3 regions of the Streptomyces sp. V3I7 genome follow, and region 1 is predicted to be linked to each of the others. Evidence: riboswitches for the same ligand, from Rfam matches in the RefSeq annotation. Region 1 holds a riboswitch; each other region holds the start of a gene.
What was found. Region 1 has a riboswitch for cyclic di-AMP ahead of QFZ74_RS12860 (transglycosylase family protein). Riboswitches for the same ligand answer to the same signal wherever they lie in the genome.
Positions count from the first base shown of each region.

Region 2: another riboswitch for cyclic di-AMP. It lies ahead of QFZ74_RS03960 (C40 family peptidase); the one in region 1 lies ahead of QFZ74_RS12860 (transglycosylase family protein).
Region 3: another riboswitch for cyclic di-AMP. It lies ahead of QFZ74_RS18280 (transglycosylase SLT domain-containing protein); the one in region 1 lies ahead of QFZ74_RS12860 (transglycosylase family protein).

Region 1 covers NZ_JAUSZK010000001.1:2,783,643-2,790,581, reverse strand. Annotated here, with positions in the region: gene QFZ74_RS12875 (nucleoside triphosphate pyrophosphohydrolase) at 118-1,113, shown strand; gene QFZ74_RS12870 (cytochrome P450) at 1,182-2,462, opposite strand; gene QFZ74_RS12865 (transglycosylase family protein) at 2,662-3,708, shown strand; cyclic di-AMP (ydaO/yuaA leader) riboswitch at 3,907-4,075, shown strand; gene QFZ74_RS12860 (transglycosylase family protein) at 4,080-4,796, shown strand; gene eno (phosphopyruvate hydratase) at 5,083-6,369, shown strand; gene QFZ74_RS12850 (septum formation initiator family protein) at 6,529-6,939, shown strand, end outside.
Region 2 covers NZ_JAUSZK010000001.1:820,368-827,306, forward strand. Annotated here, with positions in the region: gene QFZ74_RS03950 (ATP-dependent Clp protease proteolytic subunit) at 1-523, shown strand, start outside; gene QFZ74_RS03955 (hypothetical protein) at 531-845, shown strand; cyclic di-AMP (ydaO/yuaA leader) riboswitch at 1,174-1,384, shown strand; gene QFZ74_RS03960 (C40 family peptidase) at 1,388-1,861, shown strand; gene QFZ74_RS03965 (ATP-binding protein) at 1,854-2,321, opposite strand; gene QFZ74_RS03970 (helix-turn-helix transcriptional regulator) at 2,533-3,396, shown strand; gene QFZ74_RS03975 (DUF397 domain-containing protein) at 3,416-3,640, shown strand; gene QFZ74_RS03980 (8-amino-7-oxononanoate synthase) at 3,731-4,858, opposite strand; gene bioB (biotin synthase BioB) at 5,009-6,214, shown strand; gene QFZ74_RS03990 (adenosylmethionine--8-amino-7-oxononanoate transaminase) at 6,207-6,939, shown strand, end outside.
Region 3 covers NZ_JAUSZK010000001.1:3,897,621-3,904,559, forward strand. Annotated here, with positions in the region: gene recQ (DNA helicase RecQ) at 1-1,675, shown strand, start outside; gene fahA (fumarylacetoacetase) at 1,700-2,911, opposite strand; partial or broken gene QFZ74_RS18265 (ATP-grasp domain-containing protein) at 3,159-3,467, shown strand; partial or broken gene QFZ74_RS18270 (NAD(P)/FAD-dependent oxidoreductase) at 3,465-3,617, shown strand; gene QFZ74_RS18275 (HAD family hydrolase) at 3,772-4,596, shown strand; gene QFZ74_RS18280 (transglycosylase SLT domain-containing protein) at 4,654-5,142, opposite strand; cyclic di-AMP (ydaO/yuaA leader) riboswitch at 5,148-5,327, opposite strand; gene QFZ74_RS18285 (polyprenyl synthetase family protein) at 6,079-6,939, shown strand, end outside.

The sequences.
Region 1 (6,939 bases):
CCCCCGTCCCGGCCCTCCGGCGATCACTGGTCGCATGTTGTCCGATGAGTCTGATGATCGGCTCGTGCCTGTGGACGACTTCCGAGGCCGGCGGTCGGTGTGCGTTACGTTCGAGGCGTGAACACCACCAGCCTCGAAGGCTCCGCCCAGGAACCGGGCCCGGACAGCGCCCCCGGCCGCATCGTCCTGCTCACCACCAGCCACCGTGTCGCCCCCGGCCTGCTGTCCTGGCCCGCCTGGCAGGCCCTGCGCACCGCCGACCGCGTGCTGTGCGCGGACAGCGCGCATCCGCAGCTGCCGTATCTGCGCGAAGCCGGCATCACCGTGGACGAGGCGTCCCCGACCGCGCAGGAGGTGGTGGACGCCTGCACCGGCGGGCACACGGTGGTGGTCGTGGCGACGGGCGAGGGCGAACCGGTCCTCACGGACGGCCTGGCCCGCATGGCCGGCTCCGGCCGCGTCCAGATGCCCGAGCTGGAGCTGCTCCCCGCCTCCTACGACCTGCCCGGCGCCCGCCTCCTCGACCTTGTCCAGGTCATGGACCGGATCCGCGCCGAGTGCCCCTGGTCGTCCCGGCAGACCCACGAGGGCCTGGCGAAGTACGGCATCGAGGAGGCGTACGAACTCGTCGAGGCGATCGAGGCCGGCGACCGCGACGAGCTGAGGGAGGAGCTGGGCGACGTCCTGCTCCAGGTCGTCTTCCACTCCCGTATCGCCGAGGAGGACTCCGAGGAGCCGTTCTCCATCGACGACGTGGCCGGCGGCATCGTCGCCAAGCTGATCCACCGCCACCCGCACGTGTTCGGCGACGAGTCGGCGGAGACGCCCGAGGACGTCAAGGAGCACTGGCTGCGCACCAAGGCCGAGGAGAAGCAGCGCGCCTCGGTGACCGACGGCGTCCCCCTGGGCCAGCCCGGCCTCGCCCTCGCCGCGAAGCTCGCCTCCCGCGTCCGGACGGCCGGACTGGACGTGCCGCTGCCGAGCGGCGAGGGCGTCGGCTACGAGCTGCTGGCGCTGGCGGCGCGGGCCGAGGCGGCGGGCGTCGACCCGGAGGCGGCCCTGAGAGCGGCGGCGCGCGCCTACCGGGACGCGATCAGGGAGGTGGAGGGGTGATATCGATCGGACGAGGCCCCGAGTCCATACGGCTCACGGCTTATGGCTCACGGCTCGATTGAGGCCCGTCACTCGGACGTGAACCGCACCGGCAGCTCCCGCAGCCCCCGCATGATGAGGCCGCCGCGCCAGCGCAGTTCGGCCGGGTCGGCGGCCAGCTCGATGTCGGGCAGCCGGCGCAGCAGCGTCTCAAGGGCGGTGCGGCCTTCGAGGCGGGCCAGGGGTGCGCCGAGGCAGTAGTGGATGCCGTGTCCGTACCCGAGGTGGGGGTTGTCGCTGCGGGAGAGGTCGAGCGTGTCCGGCTCGGTGAAGCGGGCGGGATCGCGGTCGGCGGCAGCGAGGACCACCAGGACCGGGTCGCCCGTGGCGATCCGCTGGCCGCCGAGGGTGAGGGGCTCGGTGGCGAAGCGCCAGGTGGCCAGCTCCACGGGGCCGTCGAAGCGGAGCAGTTCCTCGATCCCGGTGTCGAGCAGCGCGGACTCGCCGCGCTCGATCGACTCCTGGAGGCGGGCGCGCTGCTCGGGGTGGCGCAGCAGGGCGTACATGCCGTTGCCGATGAGGTTGATGGTCGTCTCGAAGCCGGCGAACAGCAGCACGAAGCACATCGCGGCGGCCTCGTTCTCGGTGAGGTGCTCGCCGTGGTCGGAGGCGCGGATCAGGCCCGAGATGAGGTCATCGCCTAGGTCGCCGCGCTTGCGGTGGATGAGGTCGGCGAGGTAGCCGCGGATCTTCTTCACCGACCGGGCGACACCACCGCGCGGACCGCCGCCGTGCCGGATCATCATCCCGGCCCAGTCGCGGAAGTCGTCCTGGTCCTCGCGCGGGACGCCGAGCAGGTCGCAGATGGCGTAGATGGGGAGGGGGAAGGCGAACTCGTGGATGAGGTCGGCCTCGCCCCGGGAGGCGAACCGGTCGATCAGATCGTCCGTCAACTCCTGGACGCGGGGCTCGAATTCGGCGACGCGGCGCGGAGTGAACGCCTTGGAGACGAGCCGCCGCAGCCGGGTGTGGTCCGGCGGGTCGATGTTGAGCAGATGCGTCATGAGGTTGGCACTGCGCTCGCCCGGAATGCCGGTCTTGCTCTTGCCGTGCGCGTCCTCGGCATGGTGCTCGGGGTTCTTCGACAGCCGCTTGTCCGCGAGCGCCTGGCGGGCGTCGGCGTACCGGGTCACGAGCCAGGCCTCGACCCCGCTGGGCAGCCGCGTCCGGTGGACCGGGGCGTGCTCGCGCAGCCAGGCGTAGGCCGGGTAGGGATCGCTGGCGAATTCCCAGGTGAAGAGTTCGGGGGCGGTGTTCGGGGCGTTCACAGCACGACCGTAACCGGAGCGGACGGGCGTCCGCGCGGGCATGGAGAGGGGGTGACGGAGTCCGCTGTATCCGGATATCGGCGGCCGGTGGGGGATTGTGTGGGAGGCGCTGTGATCTTCACGTGATCTCTGCGCATCGAACTTGTGACTAGTGATCGTGTGCCTATACGTTCACTCGTCAGCGCGGCACGTGCGCCTTTTTCGCCGCGCCGGTCAACGCCGTCGCACGAAAGGCTTCCGCATGATCTCCGGGAACGGTCGTCACCGTCGCCCCCGTCAGGCTCCGGCTCTCCTCGTCGCGGCCGGAGTGACCGGCTCTGCCATCGCCATCCCCCTGCTCGGCGCGGCCAGTGCCAGCGCGGCGGACGGCACGACGTGGGACAGGGTGGCCGACTGCGAGAGCGGCGGCTCCTGGAGCGCCAACACGGGCAACGGTTACTTCGGCGGCCTTCAGATGTCCCAGGAGGACTGGGACAAGTACGGCGGCGGTCAGTACGCCACGAGCCCCGACGAGGCCAGCCGTTCGCAGCAGATAGCCGTGGCCGAGAAGATCCTCGCCGACCAGGGCACGAAGCGCTGGGCGACCTGTGCCCTGCTCTACGGGCTCAGCAGCGACTCCAGCTCGGTCCACGTCGACACCGGCGTCTCCAAGGATGGTTCGTCCCAATCCGGCGATTCGTCGGATTCCTCGGACTCATCCGGCTCCTCCGGCTCGGACGGTCTGCTCGGCTCGCTGCTGTCGCCCGGCGAGACGTCCGGATCCGACTCCGGCGGCGACTCCGGCTCCCGGGGTGAGAGCTCCGCGTCCGATTCCGCGTCTCACGCCTCGCCGTCGGACTCGCACTCACCGAGGGGTGACGCGGCAGTCGGTGACGGCTCGACCGACTCCGATAATGCGGGCAAGTCCGGCAAGTCGTCGTCTTCCGGTGCGAAGAGTGAGGCGCGGACGGGCGACGGTTCGCCCTCGGTCTCCCGTGGCGCCGAAGAATCCGACAACGCGTGGCGCAGTGGCAGCACTTGGAGCCTGGTCGACACCGGGTCGGTCGGCGGCGGGCGGCACCGTGGCGTCAGCGCGGAGGAAAGCGGGACGAGTGACGCGAAGGGGGTGAATGCTCACTCCGCCGGGCGGCACGCCTACACCGTCCGCGAGGGTGACTCCCTCGCGTCCATCGCCGACTCCCTTGACGTGGACGGCGGATGGCGCGCGCTGTACGCCGGCAACAAGAAGGTCATCGGCGACGACCCGAGCCACATCGCCCCCGGTCAGACCCTGCATTTCGATTCCTGAACGGGCGAAATGGGGCGGGAGTTGACGCCCCGTTTAGGCGTTAAATGTCCCGTTTGGTGAAAGTGTGGGATGAGTCTCAGAAGCCCTGATCGTCTTTGGAATTCGGCGGATCGCGTGTCTACGGTCATGTCCGCTCGTCACCACGAGCCCCGGCTGCCGCAACGCCGAGTCCTGCCAGCGGCCGTACGGGAACAGTCGTCGCGTCAAGCGCCGTAGGCAGGAGCGGGGGACCCAAGGTAAGTGCCGGAACCGGCAGTTGATGCCGTGACCGGCTCGGGGTGAAGCCATGTCCCGTGAGGGATGTGGCCGGGCAACTCAACCGGCCCGAACCCGACAGCTCACCTCGCAGGCGTCGGTGAGGGGATCGATCCATGCTGTTTTCCAGCAAGGGCAAGCACCGCCGTCCGGCCAAGGCCATCCGCGCCCTCGCACTCGCCGGCGTCGCCGGCACCGCCGTCGCCGCTCCGCTGATGGCGGCCGGCAACGCCTCCGCCGCCACCGCCTCCGAGTGGGACGCCGTCGCCCAGTGCGAGTCCGGCGGTAACTGGTCCATCAACACTGGCAACGGCTTCTACGGCGGTCTGCAGTTCTCCGCCTCCACCTGGGCCGCGTACGGCGGCACGCAGTACGCCGCCACCGCCGACAAGGCCACCAAGTCCCAGCAGATCGAGATAGGCGAGAAGGTCCTCGCCGCCCAGGGCAAGGGCGCCTGGCCGAACTGCGGCACGGGCCTGTCGAGCACCCCGTACAACGGCGGCACCTCCGGCAGCACGAGCACCAGCACCGGAACCGGCACGAACGCGGGCACCAGCACCAGCACCCCGGACACCACCGCCCGCGCCGCCGAGCCGCAGGCCGCCACGCGCTCCACCGACCGCCCGGCCGCGAGCAAGACCGTCAGCACCCCGACCGGCAAGAAGGTCAAGAAGGGTGACGGCGAGTACAAGGTCGTCAAGGGCGACACCCTCGGCTCGATCGCCGAGAAGCACAAGGTCGAGGGCGGCTGGAAGAAGCTGTTCGAGCTGAACAAGGACATCGTCGAGGACGCCGACCTCATCTACCCGGGCCAGCAGCTGCACCTGAAGTAGCAGCCGCCCCCCAAGTCTCCCCGCCCCGTGCGCATTCCCCCATGCGTGCCGGGGCGGGGTCTGCTTTTTCCGGTGCTCCCTGCTTCCGCCTCATGCTCCCCCGCCTGCACCCGCCCCCAGCCCCTTTGTTCCGCCCGGAAACAATGTGTACTACGGTCGCCGTGTCCAGGGGGCGGTCGGTCGGCCGACCCGCACCCCCGGGCGGTTAGGCTCTAGTCGCAGGGCACGGACCGGGCCATCGAGGCCCCCGCGCCCCGCACTCCCAGCGTCACATCCCAAGAAGGAGATGCTCGTGCCGTCCATCGACGTCGTCGTAGCCCGGGAAATCCTGGACTCCCGAGGCAACCCCACGGTCGAGGTCGAGGTCGGCCTCGACGACGGCAGCACGGGTCGTGCCGCCGTTCCGTCCGGCGCCTCCACCGGCGCCTTCGAGGCCATCGAGCTCCGCGACGGTGACCCCAACCGCTACCAGGGCAAGGGCGTCGAGAAGGCCGTCCTCGCCGTGATCGAGCAGATCGGACCGGAGCTCGTCGGCTACGACGCCACCGAGCAGCGCCTGATCGACCAGGCCATGTTCGACCTGGACGCCACCGACAACAAGGGCTCGCTCGGCGCCAACGCCATCCTCGGCGTCTCCCTCGCCGTCGCCCACGCCGCCTCCGAGGCCAGCGACCTCCCCCTCTTCCGCTACCTGGGCGGCCCGAACGCGCACCTGCTGCCCGTTCCGATGATGAACATCCTGAACGGCGGCTCGCACGCCGACTCCAACGTGGACATCCAGGAGTTCATGATCGCGCCGATCGGCGCGGAGTCCTTCTCCGAGGCCCTGCGCTGGGGCGCCGAGGTCTACCACACGCTGAAGAAGGTCCTGAAGACCAAGGGCCTGTCCACCGGCCTCGGCGACGAGGGCGGCTTCGCCCCGAACCTCGGCTCCAACCGCGAGGCCCTCGACCTCATCCTCGAGGCCATCAAGCAGGCCGGGTACGTCCCCGGTGAGCAGATCGCCCTCGCGCTCGACGTCGCCGCCTCCGAGTTCTACAAGGACGGCAAGTACCTCTTCGAGGGCAAGGAGCGCTCCGCCGCCGAGATGACGGAGTACTACGAGCAGCTCGTCGCGGACTACCCGCTCGTCTCCATCGAGGACCCGCTGTTCGAGGACGACTGGGCCGGCTGGAACGTCATCACCGAGAAGCTGGGCGACAAGGTCCAGATCGTCGGCGACGACCTCTTCGTCACCAACCCCGAGCGCCTGGCCCGCGGCATCGAGGAGGGCTCCGCGAACGCCCTGCTCGTCAAGGTCAACCAGATCGGCTCGCTGACCGAGACCCTGGACGCCGTCGAGATGGCCCAGCGCAACGGCTTCAAGTGCATGATGTCCCACCGCTCCGGCGAGACCGAGGACGTCACCATCGCCGACCTGGCCGTCGCGGTGAACTGCGGCCAGATCAAGACCGGCGCCCCGGCCCGCTCGGACCGCGTCGCCAAGTACAACCAGCTGCTGCGCATCGAGGAGATCCTCGACGACGCCGCGGTGTACGCCGGCCGCAGCGCCTTCCCGCGCTTCAAGGGCTGAGCCTTCCCGCACGTCCGCTTTGCGGACCATCGGGCACAGCAAGGGCTGACCCCTTCCGGCTGAGCCGTTAGGCAAGGCTTCGCCAGTCGTACGTACGTCCCCGTACCGGTCCCGTACCGTGTGCGGGGACGTACGCGCGTGAAACGGGAGGCGGGGAACATGGCTGTGAAGGACCGGGACCGGTTCTCCACCGCGACCAGGCTGCGGCTGCTCGGCGAGCAGACGGCGGCCCGTGTCTACCGCTCCCAGACCAAGCGCCAGGCCCGCCGCTCCCGGCTCACCGGCCGCGCGGCGCTGCTCGCGCTCGTCCTGTGCTCGCTGATCGTCGCGCTCGCCTATCCGATGCGTCAGTACGTCTCCCAGCGCGCCGAGATCGCCGACCTCAAGCGCCAGCGCGAGCAGGCCAGGGAGCGCGTCGAGCAGCTGCGCGACCTGAAGGCGCGCTGGCAGGACGACGCGTACGCCGAGCAGCAGATCCGCCAGCGGCTGCACTACGTGCGCCCCGGCGAGACCGGATACGTCGTGATCGACCCGGGCGCCGCCCAGCGGGCGCGCACCGACGAGACGGCG
Region 2 (6,939 bases), 2.0 Mb from region 1:
CGGCACGCCGGTCGACGACACCTCGGCGAACGACGTGACAGCGCAGTTCATGCACCTGGAGCACCGGTCGCCGGACCAGGACATCTCGCTGTACATCAACTCCCCCGGCGGCTCGTTCAGCGCGATGACGGCGATCTACGACACGCTGCGGTACGTCACCTGCGACGTGGAGACCATCTGCCTGGGGCAGGCCGGCGCGTCCGCGGCGGTGCTGCTCGCGGCCGGCACCCCGGGCAAACGGTACGTCCTGCCGGGCGCGCGGATCGTGATCGAGCAGCCGTCGCTGCCGGATCCGGTGCACGGCCAGCCGAGCGATCTCGCCATCCAGGCCGCGGAGTTGACCCGGATCCGCGCCCTGCTGGAGGAGCTGCTCGTACGCCATACGGGGCGGTCCCCGGATCAGGTCAGCCATGACCTGGAGCGGGACCTCATCCTCGACGCCCGGGGCGCGCTGGAGTACGGGCTGGTGGACGGCGTCGTCCCCAGCCGCAAGGCGTCGCGCACGGCGCCGGACGCGGAGTGAGGGGCCGATGCTGCCGCCGGAACTGCCGCCCCTGCCCGCGCTGACCCGCGCCGAGGGCGAGTTGATCGACCGTTACCTGGAGGCGGTCGATCTGCTGGGCCGGATCAACCCGGCCGGCAACACGGGGACGTACGGCGGACTGCGGGCCGCGCAGGCCCTGGTCCGCACGGCCGTCGCGCTGCGGGACGCGCTCGCGCTGATGCACCGTCGCGGCGAGACCGAGCTGCACAACGCCACCTTGGCGCGGGCGCTGCGCGTCCTGGACGGCGAGCGCCGAACGGCCCGGGTGAGCGTGCCGCCGCCGCCCGACCGCACGCACTGACACCGCCCCGCTCGGCACGGCCGGAATCGACGCGACACGACTATGACGAAACGGACCAAATGACGTACCCCTGTTCGGAGTAGACGACCATCCTTTTTTGGCACCGTGCGGGTTGCACGGCGTGCGCGCGCGAAGGGGGCGCCGAAGTGCTTCCGCGCTGGTCCGGGGGTGCGTCACCCCCGGACCCGGAGACCCGTACGGGGCAGTGTCCACCCGAACGGGCGCCCAGTGAGCAACTCCACAAATGCCCGGTTCCACTCGGATTTTCGGACTTCCGTGAGTGAAGATCCGTGTCTGACGACAAGCCCCCGCCACCGCGGCGGGGCGGTCCGGGCGGACGCCGAGTCCTGCCGCCGCCCGGACGACCGGTCGACGGAAGTGGATCGGCAGGAGTGGAGGACCCAGGCAAGACGGGTCGCCGCAGCGGACGTCCGTCCGCGGTGAGCGGTCCTTGGGGTGAAGTCGCGGGAACGCGACCGGGCAACTTCGCCAGCCCGAATCCGACAGGTCATCCTTCACAGGCGGCTGACGAAGGGTTGCGTATGACCGCGCTCAATCGTGTCCCGTCGCTTGTGTTCCGGGCGGGTACCGCCTCGGCGCTCACCATCGCCGCGGTGAGCGGCTCCATCGTCGTGCCGGGCCTCACCGCCGAAGCCGCTGCCGCCACGACGGCACACAAGGCACTCCAGATCGCCGCGTCCAAGAGGGGTGCCCCGTACTTGTGGGGTGCCACCGGACCTCGCCGCTTCGACTGCTCCGGGCTGACGCTGTACTCGTTCAAGAAGGCGGGCAAGCGCCTGCCGCGTACGGCCGCCCAGCAGTACAACCGCACACGCCACGTCTCGGCCGGCCACCGCAAGGCCGGGGACCTGGTCTTCTTCCATTCCGGGTCCAGCGTCTACCACGTCGGCATCTACGCCGGTAAGGGCCGGATCTGGCACGCTCCGAAGACCGGGGACGTGGTCAGACTCCAGAAGATCTGGACGAGGAACGTCTGGTACGGCCGGGTCAGCTGACCCGGCCTTTTCTGTCGGCGGCGGCGCCTTCCCGGGGCGCCGTCACCACCCACGGCAGCTCGATGGAGACGGTCTTGCCGCCCTCGCGGGTGGGCCGGATGCGCATCCTGCCGCCGCACTCGGCGGTAAGGCAGCGGATGATGACCATCCCGCGCCCGTTGTCCTGCTGGACGGCGGCGGGAAGTCTCTTCGGCAGGCGCGGGTGGCTGTCCGTCACACCGATGCGCAGCCGTTCGTCACGATCGAGGGCGACGTCCACCGTGAAGGTGGGTGACTGCCCGAGGGTGTGCTGTACGGCGTTGGTGGCCAGTTCGGAGACGATCAGCCGGACGGTGTCGACGACGTCCGTGTCCGACGCCAGCCCCCACTCCGCGAGCGTGCCCACGACATAGGTGCGGGCGGCGGAGACCGAGGCGGGATCGCTCGGCAGCGTGAGGGATGCTTCCAGATGGTCTGCCATGGCGACGCCGTCCCTTTCCCACGGAACCGCGGCCCGCCAAGGAGCGGATGGTTCGAGTACGGTCCCGGACTGGTGCTCGTCGCCAGACTGCCACTGCCACGTCGGTCAGAGGGGCGATCCACCAAGATATGCATATATCTGTCGCCCAATGCGGTGAACTCTGCGACGGCGGAGCGTATTCGGGCGCCTCGGAAGAGGTAGGGAGGAGCCCATGCAGCACGGTCCCGCGGTGCGCCGGCGGAAACTGGGTGCCGAATTGCGTGCCCTGCGTGCCGGCGCCTGTCTCACGAGCGGCGAGGCGGCCCGGCTGGTGGGCTGGCACCAGTCGAAGGTGAGCCGTATCGAGACGGGCGCGAGCGGCGTGAAACCGGCGGACGTGCGGTCACTCCTGGACATCTACGGAGTGACCGACGGCCAACTGCGCGAGTTCTTACTCGCGTTGGCGTATTCCGAGAGCGGCGGCGGCCGCGACCACTGGTGGCACGCGTACCGGGGCGTCCTGCCGCCCGCCTACCGGGACTTCATCAGCCTGGAGTCGCAGGCGAGCGGGATGCGCACACTGGAGACCTCGGTGATCCCCGGGCTGCTCCAGACGTCCGAGTACGCCCGTGCGGTGACCAGGGCCGCAGTGGGCCGGACGGACGACGAACCCGACGACGAGCGGCTGGACGCCCTGGTGGAGGTGCGCCTCGCCCGGCAGGACGTCCTGCGCTCACCGCGGCCCCTTCAGCTGACCGCCGTCCTGGACGAGGCGGTGCTGCGGCGGGAGGTCGGCGGGCCGGAGGTGATGGCGCGGCAGCGGCGGCGGCTGGTCGAGGCGGCCCGGTTGCCCCAAGTCACGCTCCAGGTACTGCCGTTCGCTGCGGGAGCACATATCGGCATCACCGGTCCTTTCGTTATCTTCTCATTTCCGAGCACTTCTGATCTGGATGTGGTCGTTCTCGACCACTTGACGAGTAGCCTCCATCTCGAACGGAAAGAAGACCTCCAGGCCTACTCGGAGGCCTTCGACTCCCTTCGGATACACGCGCTTTCACCCGAGGACTCGTTGGATTACCTCGCCGGGACAGGGTGACCGCGCATAAGGAGGCACCATGTCAGCACTGCCTCGGATCGTCCCCTCCAGTACCGATCTGTACGGCGTGCGATGGCTGCGCAGCAGCTACAGCACGGGAGCCAACAACTGCGTGGAGACGGCCCGGCCGCGCTCCGGTCCCCCGGCCGGACTGCTCGCCGTACGCGACTCCAAGGACCCGGCCGGGCCGGCGCTGCTCTTCTCCCCCGGGAGCTGGGCGGCCTTCCTCGCCGGGCTGCGCTGAGCCTCGTACGCCCCGATCCCGTCCGCCCCCGCCGATCAGCTCCCGCCGATCAGCTCCCCGGACCGCGACGCACGGTCGTGTCACGCCGACTCATGACCGCGCCTCGACGATCAGCCGCACCGCGCGCTCGATCTCGGCCCGGGACAGGTCCGCACGGGCGGTCAGCCTCAGCCGTGAGATGCCGTCGGGCACGGAAGGAGGACGGAAACAGCCCACGGCCAGACCCGCCGTACGGCAGTCCGCGGCCCAGCGGACGGCCCCCTCGGGGGACGGCGCGCGCACCGAGACCACCGCGGCGTCCGGACGTACCGCTTCCAGACCCGCGGCGGTCAGGCGCGCGTGCAGCTCGGCGGCGACCTCGCGCGCGCGTGCCGCCCGCTCGGGCTCGCGACGCAGCAGTCTGACGGCCGCCAGGGCCGCGCCCGCCGCGGCCGGGGCGAGCCCCGTGTCGAAGATGAACGTCCGGGCGGCGTTGACCAGATGGCCGATCACCCGGGCCGGGCCGAGCACCACGCCGCCCTGGCTGCCCAGCGACTTGGACAGCGTGGCCGTGACGACGACGTCGTCGGCGCCCGCGAGAGCGGCGGCCCGTGCGGCTCCGCGGCCGCCGTCGCCCAGCACCCCGAGCCCGTGCGCGTCGTCGACGAGCAGTCCCGCGCCGTGCTCCCGGCAGGCGGCGACGAGAGCGGCGAGCGGCGCGGCGTCGCCGTCGACGGAGAACACCGTGTCGGAGACGACGACCGCGGGCCCGTCGTGCGTGTCCAGCGCCTTGCGTACGGCGTCCGGGTCGGCGTGCGCCACGACCTGGGTGGCGCCCCGGGCCAGCCGGCAGCCGTCGATCAGGGAGGCGTGGTTGCCCGCGTCGGAGACCAGGAGGGAGCCGTGCGGGCCCAGCGCGGTGACCGCGGCGAGGTTGGCGGCATAGCCGGAGGAGAAGACCAGGGCGGCCTCGAAGCCGCAGAAGTCGGCGAGTTCACGCTCGAGTTCGGTGTGCAGCTCGGTGGTGCCGGTGACCAGCCGGGAGCCGGTGGAGCCGCCGCCCCACGTGCGTGCGGCCGCCGTGGCGCCCTCGATGACCTCGGGATGGCGGGCCAGGCCCAGGTAGTCGTTGCTCGCCAGGTCGAGCAGCGGCGAGTCGGCGGGGCGGGGCCGCAGGGTCCGTACGAGACCGGCCCTCCGGCGCGCCTCCGCCTGGCCGTCGATCCAGCCGAACGCCATGGCTCCTCCGGGGGAGTACGAGGTCAGTGAACCGACACTAGCCGGACGACCGGGTGTCCGTGATGTGGCAATACCCACACACTCCGAACGGGCTTCGTTGTGCGAACGATCCTTGGCCGGGGCAGGTTCCTTAGGACAGGATCGGGCCTCATGGACCTCCTGAACACGCTGCTGGACAAGGGGCTTCGGCGCGAGCTGCCGACCCGTGACGAGGCACTCGCCGTGCTGGCCACCTCCGACGACGACCTGCTCGATGTGGTGGCCGCGGCCGGCAAGGTGCGCCGGTACTGGTTCGGCCGGCGCGTGAAACTGAACTACCTGGTCAACCTGAAGTCCGGCCTGTGCCCGGAGGACTGCTCCTACTGCTCGCAGCGCCTCGGCTCGAAGGCCGGGATCCTCAAGTACACCTGGCTCAAGCCGGACGAGGCCTCCCAGGCCGCGGCGGCGGGCCTGGCCGGGGGCGCCAAGCGGGTCTGCCTGGTGGCCAGCGGGCGCGGTCCGACGGACCGGGACGTGGACCGGGTGTCGGACACCATCAAGGCGATCAAGGAGCAGAACGAGGACGTCGAGGTGTGCGCCTGCCTCGGCCTGCTCTCGGACGGCCAGGCCGACCGGCTGCGGGCGGCGGGCGCGGACGCGTACAACCACAACCTCAACACGTCCGAGGGAACGTACGCCGACATCACGACCACGCACACGTACGCCGACCGGGTGGACACGGTGCGGAAGGCGCACGCGGCCGGACTGTCCGCGTGTTCGGGTCTGATCGCGGGCATGGGCGAGAGCGACGAGGACCTGGTCGACGTCGTCTTCTCGCTGCGCGAGCTCGACCCCGACTCGGTGCCGGTCAACTTCCTGATCCCGTTCGAGGGCACGCCGCTCGCCAAGGAGTGGAACCTCACCCCGCAGCGCTGTCTGCGCATCCTCGCGATGGTGCGGTTCGTCTGCCCGGACGTCGAGGTGCGGATCGCCGGCGGCCGCGAGGTGCACCTGCGCGGCATGCAGCCCCTCGCGCTGCACCTGGCCAACTCGATCTTCCTGGGCGACTACCTGACCAGCGAGGGCCAGGCGGGCAGGGCCGACCTGGAGATGATCGCCGACGCCGGTTTCGAGGTGGAGGGCGCCGGGGAGGTGACGCTGCCGGAGCACCGGGCGGCGGCCGGAGGCGGCTGCGGATCGCATGCCGCGGCGGGCTGCGGGTCGGAGGCCGGTGCGGGCTGCGGGTCGCACGAGGGGGGCGCCGGGGCCGGGGTCTGCGGTCCGGTCGCCGACACGGCGGCGGTGAACGAGCCGCGTACCGACCTGGTGGCCGTACGCCGCCGGGGTGCGGGCACGGACCTCGCGCCCAATGCCTGACCGCTCGGAGCTGTCCCAGCTGTCGGATCTGTCGGAGCTCTCTGTGCCGGAGCTGCTGGAGCTCGACCGGCGGCACGTGTGGCATCCGTACGGCCCGATGCCCGGACGCGTGGAACCGCTCGTCGTGGAGTCGGCGAGCGGGGTCCGGCTGCGGCTCGCGGACGACTCGGGCGAGCTCGTCGACGGCATGTCGTCGTGGTGGTCGGCCGTGCACGGCTACAACCACCCGGTCCTCAACGAGGCCGCGCGCGAGCAGCTGGGCCGGATGAGCCACGTGATGTTCGGCGGCCTCACGCACGAGCCGGCGGTACGCCTGTCGAAGCTCCTTGTCGACATGTCGCCCGAGGGGCTTGAGCACGTGTTCCTCGCCGACTCCGGGTCGGTGTCGGTCGAGGTCGCGGTCAAGATGTGCCTGCAGTACTGGCGTTCGCTCGGCCGGCCCGAGAAGCGCCGGCTGATGACCTGGCGCGGCGGCTACCACGGCGACACCTGGCACCCGATGTCCGTGTGCGATCCCGAGGGCGGGATGCACGACCTGTGGACCGGCGTGCTGCCGAGCCAGGTGTTCGCCAAGGCGCCGCCCGCGGAGTACGAGGAGTCGTACGCCGAGCATCTGCGCGCGGTGATCGAGCGGCACGCGGGCGAGCTGGCCGCGGTGATAGTGGAGCCGGTGGTGCAGGGCGCGGGCGGGATGCGCTTCCACTCCCCCGCCTACCTGCGCGTGC
Region 3 (6,939 bases), 1.1 Mb from region 1:
CGACGAGCGGCGCACGGTCGAGGCGGCGTTCCTGGCCGGTGAGCTGGACCTGCTCTATCTGGCCCCGGAGCGGCTGCGGCTGGACTCCACCCTCGACCTGCTGTCCCGCGGCAAGATCGCCCTCTTCGCGATCGACGAGGCGCACTGCGTGTCCCAATGGGGTCACGACTTCCGCCCTGACTACCTGACCCTGTCCGTCCTGGGCGAGCGCTGGCCCGACGTCCCGCGGCTCGCCCTGACGGCGACGGCCACGCACGCGACGCACGAGGAGATCACGCACCGGCTGAACATGCCGGCGGCCCGGCACTTCGTGGCGAGCTTCGACCGGCCCAACATCCAGTACCGGATCGTCCCCAAGGACGACGCCAAGAAGCAGCTGCTGTCCTTCCTGCGCCAGGAGCACGAAGGCGACGCCGGCATCGTGTACTGCCTGTCGCGGAAGTCGGTGGAGCGGACCGCCGAGTTCCTGACCCGCAACGGCATCGAGGCGGTGCCGTACCACGCGGGTCTGGACGCAGGCATGCGCGCGCGACACCAGTCCCGGTTCCTGCGGGAGGAGGGCCTGGTCGTGGTCGCCACGATCGCCTTCGGCATGGGCATCGACAAGCCGGACGTCCGCTTCGTCGCCCATGTCGACCTGCCCAAGTCGATCGAGGGCTACTACCAGGAGACGGGCCGGGCGGGTCGGGACGGACTGCCCTCCAACGCCTGGATGGCGTACGGACTGGGCGACGTCGTCCAGCAGCGCAAGATGATCCAGTCCGGCGACGGCGACGAGACCTTCCGCCGCCGGGCCTCCGCCCACCTCGACGCGATGCTCGCGCTGTGCGAGACGGCCCGCTGCCGGCGCGGCCAGCTGCTCGCCTACTTCGGCCAGGCCCCGGACCCGGCGGGCTGCGGAAACTGCGACACCTGCCTGACGCCGCCCGAGACCTGGGACGGCACGGTCGCGGCCCAGAAGGTGCTGTCGACGGTGGTGCGGCTCCAGCGCGAGCGGGGGCAGAAGTTCGGCGCCGCGCAGATCGTGGACATCCTGCTCGGCCGGCGCACCGGCAAGGTGATCCAGTTCGACCACGACCAGCTGTCCGTCTTCGGCATCGGCGAGGAGCTCGCCGAGAGCGAATGGCGGGGTGTGGTCCGCCAGTTGCTGGCCCAGGGACTGCTCGCGGTCGAGGGGGAGTTCGGCACGCTGGCGCTGACCGAGGCGAGCGGTGCGGTGCTGCGGCGCGAGCGGGAGGTGCCGCTGCGCAAGGAGCCCAAGCGGCCGTCGACCGCGGGAGCGGCGTCCACCGCGTCCGGGCGGGGCAAGCGCCGGTCCAAGTCCGCCGCGGCCGAGCTGCCCGAGGAACTGCTCCCCGCCTTCGAGGCACTGCGTGCCTGGCGTGCGGAGCAGGCCCGCGAGCAGGGCGTCCCGCCGTACGTCATCTTCCACGACGCCACGCTCCGGGACATCGTCACCACGGCGCCCGCGTCGGTGGCGGAGCTGGGCACGGTGGGCGGCGTCGGCGAGAAGAAGCTCGCGCGGTACGGGGAGGGCGTGCTCGCGGTGCTGTCCTCCCTGGACGGCTCGGGCGCCGCGGGCTCCGCGCCGGAGCGGGACGGGCACCCCGTGAGCGGCGGGGCGCCCGACGGCGACTGGCCGGACACGGAGCCGGAGCCGGACGACTGGATATGAGCCGGACCGGCGGCGGCCACGGCGTCAGGCCGGTACGACGCGTCCCGTGACGTCACCCAGTCCGATCCGGGTGCCGTCCGGGCCCGGCGCCCAGGCCGAGAGTGTGACGACGTCTCCGTCCTCCAGGAACGTCCGCTTGCCTTCGGGGAGTTCGAGGGGGTCCCGGCCGTTCCAGGTGAGCTCCAGCAGGGAGCCGCGCTGGTTCTCGGAGGGGCCGCTGACCGTCCCCGACCCGTAGAGGTCGCCGGTCCGCAGCGAGGCGCCGTTCACCGTCATCTGGGCCAACTGCTGGGCGGCGGTCCAGTACATGGTGGAGAACGGCGGCTCCGCCACCACCTTGCCGTTGATCGCGACGGAGATCCGCAGGTCGTACCCGCCGGGCCCGGCGCCGGAGTCGTCGAGATACGGCAGCAGCGGATGCGTCCGCTCTGGGGGCGTCACCCGCGCCTCCTCCAGCGCCTCCAGGGGGGTGATCCAGGCTGACACCGACGTGGCGAAGGACTTGCCGAGGAACGGGCCGAGGGGGACGTACTCCCAGGCCTGGATGTCCCGTGCGGACCAGTCGTTCAGCAGGCACAGGCCGAAGACGTGCTCCCGGAAGCCGTCCAGCGGGACCGGGCTGCCCAGCTCCGAGGGCACGCCGACCACGAAGCCGACCTCGGCCTCGATGTCCAGCCGGATCGACGGGCCGAAGACGGGGGCGGCGTCGGCGGGAGCCTTCCGCTGTCCCGAGGGCCGTACGACGTCGGTGCCGGAGACCACGACGGTGCCGGAGCGGCCGTGGTAACCGATCGGCAGGTGCTTCCAGTTGGGGGTGAGCGAGTCCTCGGCGTCCGGGCGGAAGATCTGGCCCACGTTCCGGGCGTGGTGCTCCGAGGAGTAGAAGTCGACGTAGTCGGCGACCTGGAAGGGCAGGTGCAGGGTCACCGTGGACAGGGGGTGGAAGCAGGGGGCGAGGGCCTCCTGGTGCTCGGGCGTCGTCACCCACTCCCTCATGGCGCGCCGGACGTCCGACCAGACCGGACGGCCCGCCGCGAGCAGCGCGTCGAGGCTCGGGCGGGCGAGCAGACCGGCGTGCGGCGAGCCGAGCGCGCGGGCCGCCGCGCCCGCGTCGAGCACATGATCGCCGAGCCGGACGCCGACCGTCCGCTCCTGGCTGCCGGACGGCGAGAAGACGCCGTAGGGGAGGTTGTGCGGCCCGAAGGGATCACCCTCGGGGATGTCGAAGGGGGGCAGGGGCATGGGGTGCTGCCTCACTCTCAACTCTCGGCCGTGCCGTGCAGGGACCGACGTTCCAGGTAGTCGCGGCACACGTTACGGGGGCGTCGTGTGTCTTGGGCAGTGTCTAAAGAGTTCGCAATGTCCGAATAGGTATTGTCGGAGGGTTCAATTCCGGCTTAGCGTCCTTTGGGGGAAACGGGCGGGGTGGGTCCGGTCGTAGGGGGGACACGTGGGGGGACCCGTGGCCAGGAGCGCCGTCAGCGTGCCGTTCGAGGCCGACCGTGAAGTGCCGGCCCTGATCGTGAAGTTCGGCGACTATCCGCTGCACCATGGTGGTGTCGGCGCGATCCGCAGCCTGGGCCGCCTGGGCGTCCCCGTGTACGCGATCACGGAGGACCGTTACACGCCGGCGGCCGCGTCCCGTTATCTGCAGCGGGCCTTCGTCTGGCCGACGAGCGGGGCGGAGGACCCCGGGCGCCTGGTCGAGGGTCTGCTGCGTATCGGGCGCCGCATCGGGCGCCCCACCGTGCTCGTCCCCACCGCCTGCGTGGTGGTGGTTCTCGTGGCGAAGCTCGGCGGCGGCTATGTCTCTTCGGTGCCCGGCCTGTACGTCACCGGCCTGCCCGCCGCGGCGTCCTACGGCCCGGTGATGCGGTTCGTCTGCGGTACGGAGTTCGCCTCGCCGCGCCTGGCGAAACACCTCGCGGCGGCGCACGGCTGAGGGGCTTCAGTCCGCCGCCTCGACGCCGTACCGCATCGCCATCAGGCGCCGCTCAGGGGCGACTTGGGGAGGGGAGGAGGGCAAGAACCGCTGTCCGAAAGGGCGGTGAGCTGCACGATGAGTCGTGGGGGCGCGATGTCCGTATTCTCTGATCATGGCCGCACCCCCCGCATATTCACTCGTCGCCACGGACCTGGACGGAACGCTCCTGCGTGGCGACGACACCATCTCCGACCGCACCCTCGCCGCGCTGGCGCGGGTGGCGGCGGCCGGCGCCCGCCACCTCGTGGTGACGGGACGCCCGGCGCCGCGCGTGCGGCCGCTGCTCGACGCCCTCGGCTGCACCGGGCTCGCGGTGTGCGGCCAGGGCGCGCAGGTGTACGACGCCGCTGCCGAACGCCTGCTGTGGTCGGTCACCCTGGACCGGGAACTGGCCGAGACCGCGCTCGGCAAGATCGAGGCCGAGGTCGGGCAGGTGTACGCCGCAGTCGACCAGGACGGGGTGGACGGGCTCACGCTCATCGAGCCCGGCTATCTGATGCCGCACCCGACGCTGCCCGCGGTACGGGTCCAGCGGCGCGACGACCTGTGGTGCGAGCCGATCAGCAAGGTGCTGCTGCGCCATCACACGCTGTCCGACGACGAGTTGGCGGCGACGGCGCGCGCGGTCGTGGGCTCGCTGGCGACGGTCACCATGTCGGGGCCCGGCACGGTGGAGCTCCAGCCCTGCGGGGTCACCAAGGCGACCGGGCTGGCGCTCGCCGCCGGCCATCTGGGGCTGAGCGCCGGACACGCCGTCGCCTTCGGGGACATGCCCAACGACCTCCCCATGTTCGCCTGGGCGGCCCACGGGGTGGCGATGGCCAACGCCCATCCGGAACTCAAGGCGGTGGCCGACGAGGTCACCACGTCGAACGAGGACGACGGCATCGCCGTCGTCCTCGAAAGACTGTTTCCCTGGAGCTTTCCCCGGAGCTGACGACGCCGGCCCGGTCGGTCGGGCCGGCATCGCGGGGGCTCAGGGGGTGTCGACCCGTCAGTACGCGCCGAAGACGTTGTCTATCGTGCCGTAGCGCGCGGCGGCGTAGTTGCACGCGGCGGTGATGTTCGCGACCGGGTCGTAGATGTTCCAGGACGTACCGGACACGTGGTACGTGTTGAACGTCGGGTTGATCACCTGGAGCAGGCCCTTGGACGGGATGCCCTTCGCGGCGTTGGAGTCCCACAGGTTGATGGCGTTCGGGTTGCCCGAGGACTCGCGGATGATGTTGCGGTAGATGCCGTTGTAGGTGCCCGGGATGCCCTTCTGGGCCATCACGTGGAGCGACTCGCGGATCCAGCCGTCGAGGTTGTTGGGGTAGACGGTGGCCGCGGCGGCCGTCTTGGCCTGGGTGGGCGTGGCCGCGGAGGCGCCGGTGGCGCCGATCAGCGAGACGGCGAGCACGGCGGCGCCGGTGCCGGCCACGGCGGCGGCGCGGGCGATGCGGTTGGTGCGGGTACGGCGGTGCTGCTGGGCAGCGGACATGGCGGACTTCCTCTCCGGCGCCTGCGAGGTGAGCTGTCGGGTTCGGGCGGGGAGGTGCCCGGCCGCGCCGCCGTCAGGCGGCACGACTTCACCCCGAGCCGTACCGGTGCGGCATGGGCCGTCCGGTCCGGCGACTGATCTGGGTCCCCCGCTCCTGCCGTACGCGAGTTCGTCGATGTGTCGATGGGTCACGAAGGGCGGCGGCAGGATTAGGCGTCCGCCCGACAGGCCGGGAAGTTATGCGAGAGCACATGTCCGGAACAAGTGCCCGAATCACTTCTCGTCCGAAATGACCTTGGTGCGAGGGTTATGGGGTTCTTGATCCTTTTGGGGCGGGGAAGCTCAACTGCCGTGCACGACAAGGGGGATGAGGGTCGGTGTCCGAAGTGTCGTGCATATGCACTCATGTCGTGCGGGTGACCCAATTCACGGGCGACGGCAGTGGACCTTATGTCTCACTAAAGGGGATAAGGGGAATTGGAATAGCAAGAGCGGCAAATCGGACAGAGGGGTATGGAATGGGGCAGGGGTCGCCTCTCTGGCGGAAGGTGTCACGTGGGTGCGCGGGTGGCGGGAGACGTTCGTCACGCTGGCAGGGGCGGGTGGGGTGTGGTGGGGGTGTCGTCGGGTAAGGAGTGCGCCAGGCGGGCGGGTGGGGTGGCGAAGCGGGGTGCATCCCGTTGGGTCGTTGAATATCGGTTCATTTCGAACCATCAAGGACATAGCGGTCGTGATCCGGTAGGGCTCGGGCGGTGGGGGTACCTCCCGCTCGGGTGAAGTCGGGGGTGGGGGTGGGTGGGTGATATCGGTGATCGAAACCTGACCAGATACGCTGACTTGTGTGATGGCTGCGACCAATCGACAAAGCGCGTAATCGCCAGCAGTTCGGACAAGCCGTAAAAGCGCCAGCAGGCACCTGCAGACAGGAGATCCTCCGTGACCGTCGTCGGGACGTTCGGGCTGAGCGTGCGGGACGAGGCCTTGGAAGCCGATATCCAGGCCGGATTGACGGCTGTCGAGGAAGGTCTGCTGGAGGCGACCAAGAGCGAGGTCGCGTTCATAACAGAGGCAGCGCGACACCTGGTGCTGGCAGGTGGAAAGCGCTTCCGGCCGCTGCTCGTGATGCTCGCGGCGCAGTTCGGTGACCCGTACGCGCCGGGTGTCGTGCCGTCGGCGGTGGTCGTGGAACTGACCCATCTCGCGACGCTGTACCACGACGACGTGATGGACGAGGCGTCGGTGCGGCGTGGCGTGGACAGCGCCAACACCCGCTGGAGCAACTCCGTCGCGGTCCTCACCGGTGACTTCCTGTTCGCCCGTGCCACGCAGATGCTCGGCGAGCTCGGTCCCGAGGCGGTACGGCTGCAGTCCCTGTCGTTCGAACGGCTGGTCACCGGGCAGATCCAGGAGACGGCGGGGCCGTCGGACGGCCGGGACCCGGTCGAGCACTACCTGGACGTGCTGAGCGGCAAGACGGGTTCGCTGGTGGCGGTGTCGTGCCGGTTCGGCGCGATGATGTCCGGTGCGGACGAGTCGGTCATGGACGTCCTCACGCAGTACGGCGAGCGGCTGGGCGTCGCCTTCCAGCTGGCGGACGACGTACTCGACATCGCGTCCGAGTCGCGCGACTCCGGGAAGACGCCGGGGACGGATCTGCGCGAGGGGATTCCGACCCTGCCGGTGCTGCGGCTGCGTGAGCGGGCGGCGCGGTTGGGGGAGCCGGAGGACATCGCGCTCTGCGAGCTCCTCGACTCCGACCTGTCCGACGACGACCGGCTCGCGGAGGCGCTGGCCGCG